Euzebya rosea: one gene and its partner. Each later gene encodes a partner of the first gene's protein in a complex. Links are inferred from orthologs where the notes say so. Each region holds a gene or a part of one and is shown in the gene's direction. Other genes may lie near its edges.

Region 1 (6,036 bases):
TGTTCCGCACGTTCGTCGGCCCGACGGAGGACACCGCAGCGCAGGTGTGGCTGCGACCCGAGACCGCGCAGGGCATGTTCGTGGACTTCGCCCACGTGCAGCTGACCGCTCGAAAGAAGATCCCCTTCGGCATCGGCCAGATCGGTCGGTCGTTCCGCAACGAGATCACCCCCCGCAACTTCATCTTCCGCGTCCGCGAGTTCGAGCAGATGGAGATGGAGTTCTTCTGCAAGCCCGGCACCGACGAGGAGTGGCACGCCTACTGGATCCGCCAGCGCTACGACTGGTACCGCAACCTGGGCCTGCGCACCGAGAACATCCGTATCCGTCCCCACGCCGATGACGAGCTGTCGCACTACTCCAAGGGCACCGTCGACATCGAGTACCGGTTCCCGATGGGCTGGGGTGAGGTGGAGGGCATCGCCAACCGGGGCAACTTCGACCTGACCCAGCACGCCGAGCACTCGGGCAAGGACCTGTCGTACTTCGACCAGGCTGCCGACGAGCGCTACATCCCCTACGTCATCGAGCCGGCGGCCGGCGTGGACCGGATCGCCCTGACGTTCCTCGTCGACGCCTACCGGCAGGAGGAGGCGCCGACGGCCAAGGGCGGCACCGAAACCCGGACCGTCCTCAAGCTGCACCCCGAGATCGCGCCGGTGAAGGTCGCGGTCCTGCCGCTGTCGAAGAAGGACACGCTGACCCCGACGGCGCGAGAGGTCAACGACCTGCTCAAGCCGCACTTCGCCAACGTGGACTACGACGAGGCCGGCCAGATCGGCCGCCGCTACCGCCGGCAGGACGAGGTCGGTACGCCCTTCTGCGTCACCGTGGACTTCGAGACCGTCGAGGACGACCGGGCGGTCACCGTCCGCGACCGCGACACCATGACCCAGGAGCGCATCCCGATCGAGAAGCTGGTCGGCTACCTCCAGGAGCGCTTCGCCCAGCCGTGGAGTCCCGACACGGCCTGAGCCACCGTCGGAACGGGGTCAGCGCAGGTCGCGCCGGGCCCAGGGGTCGTGCGGCTCGGCGTCGGCAACCGCATCGCGGACCAGCCGGGCCGCATCGGACTCGATGCGCTCGGTGCGCTGCATGATCTGCGCGACCCCGCGGGCCATCCACGCCGCCAGCCGCAGGACCGTCCCCGCGATGAACGTCACGACCCAGGCGATGATCGCGAACGGCAGGTTGCCGTCCCTGAACAGCAGGGCGCCCGCGACGACGCCGGCCATGCCGGCGACGTAGACCAGGCCGTCGGCCACACGGGCAGCGACCACGAGCTCGTTCGGCTTCACGGGTTCCATCGCGACGCCGATGCTAGCCTCGTGGTCGGTGGCAACGTCACGAACCCCCCGTGATCGAACCGAGGAACTGGAGCGTGCCAGCCTCTCGGGATGGGCGACGTTGTCCGCAGAGACCAAGGGGCGCGAACAACACGAGCCGGCCGATCCGCTCCGCTCGACCTTCCAGGTCGACGTGCACCGCATCCTCGCCTCGACCGCGTTCGGACGGCTGAAGGACAAGAGCCACGTGCTGCTGGCCCCCGGCGGGGACGGGTACCGCTCGCGCATCGACCACACGCTGTTCGGGTCACGGATCGCCCGGACCATCAGCCGGGCCCTGCGGCTGAACGAGGACCTGACCGAGGCCATCGCCCTGGGCCGTGACCTCGGTGCTGCGGCGTTCGCGCGGGCCGGGGACGAGGCGTTCGGACTGTTCACCGAGGAGCCCTTCCGCCACAACCACCAGTCGGTCAGGGTGGTCGAGCTCATCGAGCAGGACGGCCAGGGCCTGAACCTGTGCTGGGAGGTCCGCGACGGCATCGCGACCCACACCGTGGCCGCGGAGATGCCCGCCACCCGAGAGGGCGAGGTCGTCCGCCTGGCCGATCGGATCGCCGGCGTCATCGGCGAGCTCCGCGACGCCCTGTCCGTTGGGGTCATCGTGTCGGAGGACCTTCCCGAACGGGCCACGAGCATCCTCGGCCCGACCCCGGAGGACTGGATCACCGCACTGTGCGCGGACGCGGTGCAGGCGTCGGCCGACACCCCGGAGATCCGCCTGTCCAGCCCCGCCGCGACCGCCCTCGACGCCATGGAGGACGTCGCGACGACCCGGGTCAGCGGTCGCCACGGGGTCCTCGCCGAACGGGCACGTGGCGCGCACTGCCTGTCCAGCCTCGTCGTCTTCTACGTCGACAACCCCGGCCGGCTGCCCAGCCAGTTCCGCAACGGCGGTGATCCCGAGCTGCAGCGCGTCATCGACTTCGTCACGTCGCTGACCGACGGCCAGGCCCTGCGCCTGTTCAACCAGCTGCTGCTGCCCCGGCGGTCACCGCACCGGCTCTGAGCCGACGCCGAGTGCCCGTGGGTCCCGACGACGTCGCAACCCGACACTAGACTCGGACGGACGTGGCTGGGCGCATCAACGATGACGACATCCGGACCCTCAAGGACCGGATGGACATCAGCGCGGTGATCGCGCCCTACACCACGCTGAAGGGCAGCGGCACCAGCCTCATGGGGCGCTGCCCGTTCCACGAGGAGCGCAGCGCATCGTTCTCCGTCAACCCGGTCAAGGGCGTGTACTACTGCTTCGGTTGCAACGCCCACGGCGACGCCATCGGGTTCGTGATGGAGATCGAGGGCCTGTCCTTCGCCGACGCCGTGGAGAAGCTGGCCCGGCAGTTCGGCGTGGACCTGCGCTACCAGGAGCTGCGGCCCGGGCAGAAGGCCGCGCTCGGCAAGCGCACGCGGATGCTGGAGATCATCGGCGAGGCCGCCGCGTTCTACCGGTCGCGACTCAAGGCCGACGACGGGGCCGCTGCCCGCAGCTACCTGCTGGACCGGCAGGTCCCCGCCGGCGCCTGGGAGGTCTTCGGGATCGGATGGGCCCCGGACGCCTGGGACGAGCTGTCGACCCACATGCAGCGCAAGGGGGCGGCCGCCAAGGACCTCATCGAGGCCGGCCTGTCCACCCAGGGCAAGCACGGGCTCATCGACCGGTTCCGTGCCCGGGTGCTGTTCCCCATCCACGACCAGCGGGGCAACGACGTGGTCGCCTTCGGCGGGCGGATCCTGCCCGACGGGCCGGTGGTCACCAGGATCGACGGCACCGCCCCCAAGTACATCAACTCGCCGAAGACCGAGGTCTACGACAAGTCCACCACCCTCTACGGCCTGCACCTCGCGCGGCGGGAGATCGTCAAGCGCCGCGAGGTCCTCGTCGTCGAGGGGTACATGGACGTCATCGCCCTGCACCTGGCGGGCACGACCCAGGCCGTCGCCCCGTGCGGCACCGCCCTCACCGAGCAGCACTTCGCGATGATCGAGCGGATGGACGCGAGGGTCACGCTCTGCCTCGACGCCGACAACGCCGGGTTCGAGGCTGCCGAGCGTGCTCGGGAGCGGGCCGAAGCGGCGAACGTCACCGACCTCGGCGTCCTCGTCCTGCCCGAGGGCAAGGACCCGGCCGACCTGGTGGCCGAGGGCGGCGCAGCGGCGGTCGAGCAGGTCATGGCGGGCCGCAAGACCGCGGTGGAGTTCCAGATCGAGCACAAGCTGCGCACCGCGGACCTGTCGACTCCCGAGCTGCAGACGGCGGCGTACCAGTCGACCTTCGAGCTGCTGGGCCGCATCGACAACCCCTCGTTGCGGTACAAGTACGTCTTCGACGTGGTCGCCCCCGCGGTGGGGCTGCCGGCGCAACGGATCGAGGACGAGCTGAACCGGACGTACCCACCCGGGGGACGGGGCCGGACGACGACGGCGGCCCCGCCGGATCGCACCGTCCTGCCCGGAAGCCGCGATCCGCAGATGCAGCTCGAACGGCAGGTGCTGCAGGTCGCCCTGCAGCGGCCCGAGCTGCTGCCCGACGGGTGGCAGCTACTGGACGAGCAGGTCTTCACCGCCGAACCGTCGCGCCAGCTGTTCCGGGCGATCTGCAAGGCCGGTGACGACTTCGAGGCCGTGCTCGACGCGATGCCCGACGACGACATGCGTCGCCGGGTCCGGGGACTTGCGGTCGCCGAGCTGACCACCGTGCCCGAGCAGACCGCGATCGCCGGGCTGCTCGAGGCCCTGCGGGGCCGGGACGCCAAACGTCGATGGCAGGCGGCCCGCAACCGGCTGTCGGACAGCCGCGAACGGCTGGCACCGGAGGAACGCGGCGAGCTGATGCGGGAGATCGGCGAGCTCGAACGGGTCTGGCGGGCCCACGAGGGAAGGGGGGCGCTGTGAGCAGCGCACAACGGATACCGCAGGAGGGGACGGCCGATGCCCCGCCTGCGGCGGCGAAGGCGACGACCGGACGGGACGCCGCCGAGGTCGAGGCGGCCCTGCTGGACGCCCATGCGGTCACCGACCTGCTGCACGTCGGCCGTCAGCGGGGGTACGTGACCCCGCAGGAGGTCGACGACGCGCTGGCGGGCGCACGGGTGGGGGAGGGGGCCGACACGGCGCTCACCAGCCTGCTGTCGGCCGAGGGCATCACCACCCGCAAGCCACCCCCACCACCGCCGAAGGCCGCGCCCCGCCGTCGTGACCCCCCGTCGGATGTCGTGGTGCCGGCGTCCACAGGGGATCCGGTGCGGCTGTACCTCCGGGAGATCGGGCGCGTCGAGCTGCTCAGCGCCGAGGAGGAGGTCGACCTGGCCAAGCGCGTCGAGGCGGGGCTGGCCGCTGGCGTGTTCCTCGCCTCCCTCGACGTCGACGACGACGACGCGATCGTCCGACGTCGCCAGCTGACCCGGGTGGAGCGCGGCGGGCACATCGCCAAGCGGCGGCTGGTCGAGGCCAACCTGCGGCTGGTCGTGTCGATCGCCAAGCGGTACGTGGGTCGGGGCATGGTGCTCCTGGACCTGATCCAGGAGGGCAACCTCGGGCTGATCCGAGCGGTGGAGAAGTTCGACTACCGCAAGGGCTACAAGTTCTCCACCTACGCCACCTGGTGGATCCGGCAGGCCATCACGAGGGCCATCGCCGACCAGGCCCGGACCATCCGCATCCCCGTCCACATGGTGGAGACGATCAACAAGGTCGTCCGCACCCAGCGACGGTTGCACCAGATGCTCGGCCGTGACCCGACCTCGGCGGAGATCGGGGCAGAGCTCGACATCGACGAGGAGAAGATCGAGGACATCCTCAAGATCTCCCAGGAGACGGTCAGCCTCGAGACGCCCGTCGGTGGCGAGGACGACGCCTCGCTGGGCGACTTCATCGAGGACGAGGCCGCCGTGGTACCGCTCGACGCCGCCAGCTTCCACCTGATGCAGGACCAGATCCGCGGGGTGCTCCACACCCTCAACGACCGGGAGCAGCGGGTCATCGCGCTGCGCTTCGGGCTCGACGGGGGGCAGGCCCGGACGCTGGAGGAGGTCGGCGACGAGTTCGGCGTCACCCGTGAGCGGATCCGCCAGATCGAGGCCAAGACGCTGGCAAAGCTGCGCCACCCCTCACGATCCGATCAGCTGCGGGACTACCTGCGCGACTAGGCCCGTCGGTCGGCCCCGCCCTGGGTCAGCCCTGCCCGTCGAGGCGGTCGTGCAGGTCCAGGACACGTCCCATCTGCTCGCCGGCCTGACCGACGGCGGGGAACTCCTCCTTGGCCGACGACCAGGCCTCGCGCAGCCCGTCCTCCAGGTGACGGGCGGTGCGGGATCCCATGAACACATCTGCGGTCTGCCGGATGGTCTCGTAGCGTTCCCGGCCTGCCTTGGCGCCGAGCACGTAGCCGACCGCGAAGCCGGTGACGACCCCGAACCTGAATCCCATCGCTGCTGTCCTTCCCGCGTCCCGTGCACTGTGCTGACCGACACCGTACCGAGGGTGGGGACGGGTCGGGGAGATCAGCAGGTGTTCATGGTCCAGCAACGGCCGGGAAACACCTGCGGCCTAGCCTGCGCGCCGGAGGTGAGGCACCGATGGATGACATCCGAGAGACGCTGCTCCAGCGCGCCTGGCTGTACGCCGACGCCGAGTCGTTCCGCGCCGGGGTCGACGCTGCGCTGGCGGCCCTTCGCGCCGAGGACCCGGG
Region 2 (5,991 bases), on another replicon or contig:
GACCCGCGGGATGCCCGACCCGCGGGCCCGTCCGACCCGCGGGATGCCCGACCCGCGGGCCCGTCCGCGCTGCGCCGGCAGGAACGGGCCGTCAGCACTCGGGGAAGGAGACGGCCAGGCCGCCCTCGGAGGTCTCCTTGTACTCGCGGCGCATGTCGTCGCCGGTGCGCTTCATGACCTTGATGACCTTGTCGAGGCTGACGACGCCCGCCACGACGGAGTGGAGGGCCAGCTGGGCGGCCGAGTGGGCCTTGGCCACCCCCATGGCGTTGCGCTCGATGCAGGGGGCCTGGACCAGCCCCTTGATGGGATCGCAGGTCAGGCCGAGGTTGTGCTCCATGGCGATCTCGGCGGCGTTGGCGACCTGGTCGATCGTGCCGCCCATCAGCTGGCACAGCGCGGCGGCCGCCATCGACGTGGCCGTACCGACCTCGCCCTGGCAGCCGACCTCGGCGCCGGAGATCGAGGCGTGGGTCTTGACCAGCATGGCGATCGCCGCCGCTGTGGCCAGGGCGGCGTGGATCTCCTCGCGGGAGTGGCCCTTGCGGTCGGCGGCCTCCACCAGCACCGCCGGGACGATGCCGGCGGCCCCGTTGGTCGGCGCGGTGACGACCCGGCCGCCCGCGGCGTTCTCCTCCTGCACCGCGAAGGCGTAGGCCTGGGCCCGGGCGATGTCGGCGTAGGCCTCGCTGACCTGCCCCTCGCCGATGCGATCCAGCAGCAGCCGGGCGCGACGCTGGACCGCGAGCCCGCCGGGCAGCTCGCCGGTGGTCGTGGTGCCCCGCTCGATGCAGGAGAGGAAGGTCTCCCACACCGCGTCGAGGTGGGCGACGGCCGACGCGCCGTCGTCGTCGGACAGCGCCCGCTCGTTGGCCAGCACGACGTCGCCGAGGGTCCCGCCGATCTCCCTCGCCCGCTGCATCAGGGACTCGGCATCGTTGAAGGGGTGTGGAACCTCACGGGGCTTGCCGGGCCCGTCGTCGCCCCCGGCCACCTCCTCGGGACGGCGGATGAACCCCCCACCGATCGAGCACCACGTCGAGGATGTCGTCGACCCGTCGTCGAAGGTGGCGTGGAAGACCATCGTGTTGGGGTGGGGCAACACCTCACCCTTGGTGTCGCGGGCCCGCAGGAACACCACGTCGTCGGGGTGCAGTCGCACCCGCGCGCCGCCGGACCACGCGACGTGGGGGTCGGCCGACAGCGTCTCGCGCAGGGCCAGCACCGCGTCGATGTCGCAGTCGTGAGGTTCCCAGCCGTGCAGGCCGGCCAGGACCGCCAGGTCGGAGTGGTGGCCCCGCCCCGTGGCCCCCAACGACCCCTTCAGCTCCACCCTGAGGGACCGGGGCACACCGCCGTGCCCGATGAGCTCGGCCCTGGCGAAGGCAGCCGCCCGCATCGGTCCGACGGTGTGGCTCGAGGAGGGGCCCACACCGATCCGGTACAGGTTGGCCAGACGGATGTTGATGGGGTTCATGCGTCCATCGTCGCCGAAGATTCGCCGGCCGCAGGCAGCTCCTGCGAAGAACCGGCCACGGACACGAGGATCTCGGACGATCCGACGGTGGGGTGTGGACAACCCCGTGGACAAGCCGCTGTTCTCGTGGATGGCCCGGCGCAGCGTGTGGAGAAGCCGCCCGCTCCTGTGGGTGGACCCAACGATCCCCCGCAGGTCGTCCGGATCGGTCGCGACCGATAGCGGATGTCACACCCCACAGGCATCCTCCCACGGACGCCCCCTCACGACCGACGGTGTCTGGAGACCGCCCGTGGCAACCGTTCCCGATTACGACGCACCCTCCCCCGAAGGGGGGTACCAGCGCACGCCTCCCTACTCGCTGGAGGCAGAGATCAGCGTCCTCGGCAGCATGCTGCTGTCCGCCGACGCGATCGCCGAGGTGTCGGAGTCGGTCAACCCCGCGGACTTCTACCGCGGGGCCCATCGCACGATGTTCGAGGCGATGTGCGACCTCTACGACAAGGGCGAACCGGTCGACACCGTCACCCTCGCCGACGAGCTCGAGCGGCGGGGCAAGCTCGCCGACGTCGGCGGCGCCATCGCCATCGCCGACATCTCCGCCCAGGTCCCCACGCCCGCCAACGCCGTCTACTACGCCCGGATCGTCACCGACCGCGCCCTCAAGCGACGGCTGATCGAGGCCGGCTCGACGCTGACCAAGCTGGGCTTCGACCTGGAGAAGACCGGTGCCGACGCCGTCGACGAGGCCGAGGCCCACGTCTTCGACCTGGCCAACAAGCAGCGCAAGGGCGAGTTCGTGCCCATGCGAGACCTGCTGTCGGAAGCCTTCGACCTGATCGAGAAGCTGCACGAGTCCGACTCGACCATCACCGGCCTCGAGACCGGCTTCACCGACCTCGACCAGCTGACGTCGGGCCTGCAGCCCGGCCAGCTGATCATCCTCGCGGCGCGACCCGCGATGGGGAAGTCGACGCTGGTGACCAACATCATCACCAACGTCGCCGCCGGCCAGCGCAAGCCCGCCGCCATCTTCTCCCTCGAGATGGGCCAGATGGAGATCGTGCAGCGCATGCTGTCGGCGGAGGCCAAGCTCGACTCCGACCGGCTCCGCACCGGCAAGCTGCGCCACGACGACTGGCCCAAGCTGTCCAAGGCGATGGGCAAGCTGTCGGAGGCGCCGCTCTTCATCGACGACACGCCGGGCATCACCATGATGGAGATCCGCTCGAAGTGTCGCCGGATCGCCCAGCGCCACGGCCTGTCGCTGATCGTCGTGGACTACCTGCAGCTGATGGAGTCCCACAAGAAGTCCGACGGCCGTGTGCAGGAGGTCGCGGAGTTCTCGCGTGGCCTGAAGGTGCTCGCCAAGGAAATCGGCTGCCCGGTCATCGCGCTGTCGCAGCTGTCGCGAAAGCCGGAGGAGCGGACCGACCGCCGCCCGATGCTGTCGGACCTGCGTGAGTCCGGTGCGATCGAGCAGGACGCCGACATCGTCGGGTTCATCTACCGCGACGAGGTCTACAACCCCGACACCGAGGCCAAGGGCGAGGCCGAGCTGATCATCGCCAAGCACCGTGCCGGTCGGCTGGCCACGGTCCGCCTGTCGTTCCTGGGCCACCACTCGCGGTTCGCCAACATCGCCCGCACCCCCGGACCCCCGCCCGGTTCCGGTGGCGGTGGGGGCGGCTACGCACCGCCGCCGGCCGCACCCGCCTACCCCTCCACGGGTGGGGCCATCTGAGTCAGCGCCAGACGACGACCTCGTCGAGCGGCTTGCGGTCGATGTCGGGAACGACGGCGTCGGGGGCCGGATAACCGACGGGCAGCACCAGGTAGGGCTGCTCGTGCTCGGGCCGCTGGAGGATCTCGGTCAGGAAGCCCATGGGGCTCGGGGTGTGAGGCAGCGTGGCCAGCCCCATCTGGTGCAGCGCCGCGATCAGGAACCCGGCGGCGATGCCGCAGGACTCGCTGGAGTAGTAGTTCTTCGACCGGCTGCCGTCGGGCTGGACGGTCCACCGGTGACGCAGCATCACGATCAGCCACGGCGCGTCGGTCAGGTGGGTCTTGACGTCGTCGGTGCCGAGCGGGGCGAGGGCACGCAGCCATTCCTCCGGGGCCCGGTCAGCGTAGAAGGCCCGTTCCTCCTCCTCGGCCGCCTCGCGGATCCGCCGGCGTTCCTCGGGGTCGGCGACCACCACGAAGGTCCAGGGCTGCCGGTGCGCACCGGACGGGGCCGACGCAGCGACCTCGAGCGCCGCCTCCACCAGCTCGCGGGGGACCGGGTCGGTGGCGAAGGACCTGACCGAGCGTCGGGTGCGCATCACCTCCCGCAGGTGGGTGGAGGTGGCGAGCATCGTCGCCTCGTCCTGGCGCCGGAAGTCCAGCGGGCGCATCACGGCCGGGGGCATGGGGGCGGGGGGATCGGCAGGCGTCATCGGCCGGAGCCTACGACCGTGATCGGTGACGGAACCCTTTCGTGGAAACCCGGGGGTGATCGGCGGCGTCGGACCGGGCACGCGACCACCCGGAGGACCCCCATGGAACACACCCACAGCCCGATGCCCCGCCGCAGCCAGGCCCCCAGCCGACGGCGGCGATGGACCCTCCGGCGGTCAGCTGCGGTTGCCGTCCTCCTGCTGTTGCTCGCCGGGGCCTGCTCCTCCGACGACGCCGGCGACATCGCCAGCACCGACACCGCCGAGCGCAGCGACATCGCCGCAGACGACGCCGGCACGTTCGACGAGGAGGCCTCGGATCGCCTCGGAGAAGAGGAGTTCGGGTTCGGCGAGGCCGCGGTCGCCGAGGCCGAGGCGCCGGCACCCGCCGAGGACGCCGGCGACGCCGGTGACGGCGGTGACGCCGAGGACGCCGGCGACGCCGGTGACGGCGGTGACGCCGACGCGGTCGGACCGACCGGCTCGGTCCCCACGAGCGTGCCCGACACCGCCACGACGGGGGAACGGATCATCAAGGAGGGCACGGTGACCCTCGAGGTCGACCCCGGCGCCTTCGACACCGCGTTCGGCCAGGTCATCGCCCGCGCCCAGGCCCTCGGTGGCCACGTCTCCGGGTCGTCGTCCTCCACCGACACCGAAGGGCTCGTGCAGGGACAGGTGACCGTCCGGGTCCCTGTCCGCAGCTTCGAGGACCTGCTGACCGCCGTCGGTGAGGCAGGCGACATCGTGGACCGCAACGTCACCAGCCAGGACGTCAGCGAGGAGTTCACCGACCTCGAGTCCCGCCGGCGCAACCTGCGGGCCCAGGAGGGCTTCTACCTCGGCCTGCTCGCCGACGCGACGAACGTGTCGGACGCCATCGCGATCCAGCAGCAGCTGGAGGACATCCAGCGACGCATCGAGGAGATCACCGGCCGGCTGAACCTGCTGGCGGACCGCTCGTCGTTCTCCACCCTCACCGTCCGCATCCACGAGCTCGGCGCCGACGCCGTCGAGGAGGTCGTCGAGGACGGCCCACAGCTGGGCACCTACGTCGAGACCGCCCGCAACACGCTGATCGACGTCATCGGTGGACTCCTGGTGATCGCCACGGTCCTGCTGCCCTTCGTGCTCCTCGGGCTCGGCGTCTGGGCGATCGTCCGGACCCTGCGCCGCCGTCGGCCGCCGGTCGCGGTGCAGCACCACGTGCACCCGGCCTCGACGCCGGTCACCCCCGAGCCGGAGCGGGTCACCGAACCCCAGGGCTGACCCGGCCCGGACGCTCCCGACTCCGGATGCCCCTCGACGGTGGCGGCCTACAGTGGCCGCCACCGTCGTCGTGCCCCCGAAGGACTGATCCTGCCGTGATGACCCCCGAGACGTGGATGGACCTCGTCAACTGGATGCTGCTCGCCCTCGGCGCGGCGATGGCCGGGGGGACCGGGGTGGCGCTGTTCCGCTTCCATCGGACGGGCCTGTTCCCGGGGCAGCCCATCGACGACGACGGCAACCCGGTGGGCACGCCGTCGATCCCCTCCGCCTGGGTCAAGGTCGCGGGGGGCGGCATCCTCGTCCTGTGGGGACTGGCCGGCCTTGCGTCCGGCGAGATCTTCGGATTCTGACGACCCGAGGGCAAGGACCCGCGACCGTTCGCACCCGGTTGACACAACGGCCGTTGGTACACCCCTTCCGCCCCGAACTGTCTCCCATGACGTCTTGCAGCGAAGGCGCCCCTCACGCACACTGCATGACAAGAGTTGACTAGTTCTCCACACGATCAGTCCGAAATTTCGTCACGCGGGCAGGTACCGGTCGTTGGACAGGCAAGAACCTCTCGTCAACCTCCACTCGTCCCAGAGGAGTCAGTCATGCGTCGCAAGGTCCTCGCGCTGTCAATCGCTGCCCTGTCCGCCCTCGCCATGGTGTCGCCGGCCGGCGCCGAGTCCCCCGTGGACATCGACTCCGATTCCGGCGGTCCGTACGTCTGCCTGAAGTCCCGCCCGTTGTGGGGCGAGGACCGCGTCTGCATCCGCACCTGGGACGCCTGATCCGTCGGTGACCGCCCTCCTCCCGCCG

What was found.
Region 2: the proteins of dnaG (region 1) and dnaB are in contact, whole or in part, in a crystal structure (PDB 2R6A), measured with the Geobacillus stearothermophilus proteins. The link is inferred for Euzebya rosea from one-to-one orthologs. Residues at the interface, in WP_049624496.1 of Geobacillus stearothermophilus: Lys456, Leu457, Leu458, Pro459, Ala460, Asn463, Ala464, Leu467, Leu535, Leu536, Ile537, Ala538, Gln544, Glu545, Asp548, Tyr549, His552; in WP_033016901.1 of Geobacillus stearothermophilus: Ser13, Glu15, Ala16, Gln18, Glu91, Leu92, Asp94, Ala95, Val96, Pro97, Thr98, Ala99, Ala100, Asn101, Tyr104, Tyr105, Ile108.

The regions. Positions count from the first base shown.
Region 1 is NZ_PGDQ01000003.1:386,968-393,003, forward strand. The notes cover bases 1,843-4,827. They hold dnaG (DNA primase), read left to right. Parts: upstream 1,843-2,414; coding sequence 2,415-4,241; downstream 4,242-4,827. Other genes in these bases: CUC05_RS04750 (HD domain-containing protein), read left to right, coding at 1,843-2,352; rpoD (RNA polymerase sigma factor RpoD), read left to right, coding at 4,238-4,827. Outside these bases: CUC05_RS04740 (glycine--tRNA ligase), read left to right, coding at 1-974; CUC05_RS04745 (hypothetical protein), read right to left, coding at 993-1,307; more of CUC05_RS04750, read left to right, coding at 1,336-1,842; more of rpoD, read left to right, coding at 4,828-5,494; CUC05_RS04765 (hypothetical protein), read right to left, coding at 5,520-5,774. UniProt on the Escherichia coli protein: RNA polymerase that catalyzes the synthesis of short RNA molecules used as primers for DNA polymerase during DNA replication.
Region 2 is NZ_PGDQ01000008.1:170,512-176,502, forward strand. Bases 1,056-3,995 are described here. They hold dnaB (replicative DNA helicase), read left to right. Parts: upstream 1,056-1,769; coding sequence 1,770-3,221; downstream 3,222-3,995. Other genes in these bases: CUC05_RS13010 (L-serine ammonia-lyase), read right to left, coding at 1,056-1,477; CUC05_RS13020 (nitroreductase family protein), read right to left, coding at 3,223-3,915. In the rest of the region: more of CUC05_RS13010, read right to left, coding at 92-1,055; CUC05_RS13025 (DUF4349 domain-containing protein), read left to right, coding at 4,018-5,184; CUC05_RS13030 (hypothetical protein), read left to right, coding at 5,283-5,537; CUC05_RS13035 (hypothetical protein), read left to right, coding at 5,784-5,963; CUC05_RS13040 (RNA polymerase sigma factor), read left to right, coding at 5,971-5,991. UniProt on the Escherichia coli protein: The main replicative DNA helicase, it participates in initiation and elongation during chromosome replication. Travels ahead of the DNA replisome, separating dsDNA into templates for DNA synthesis.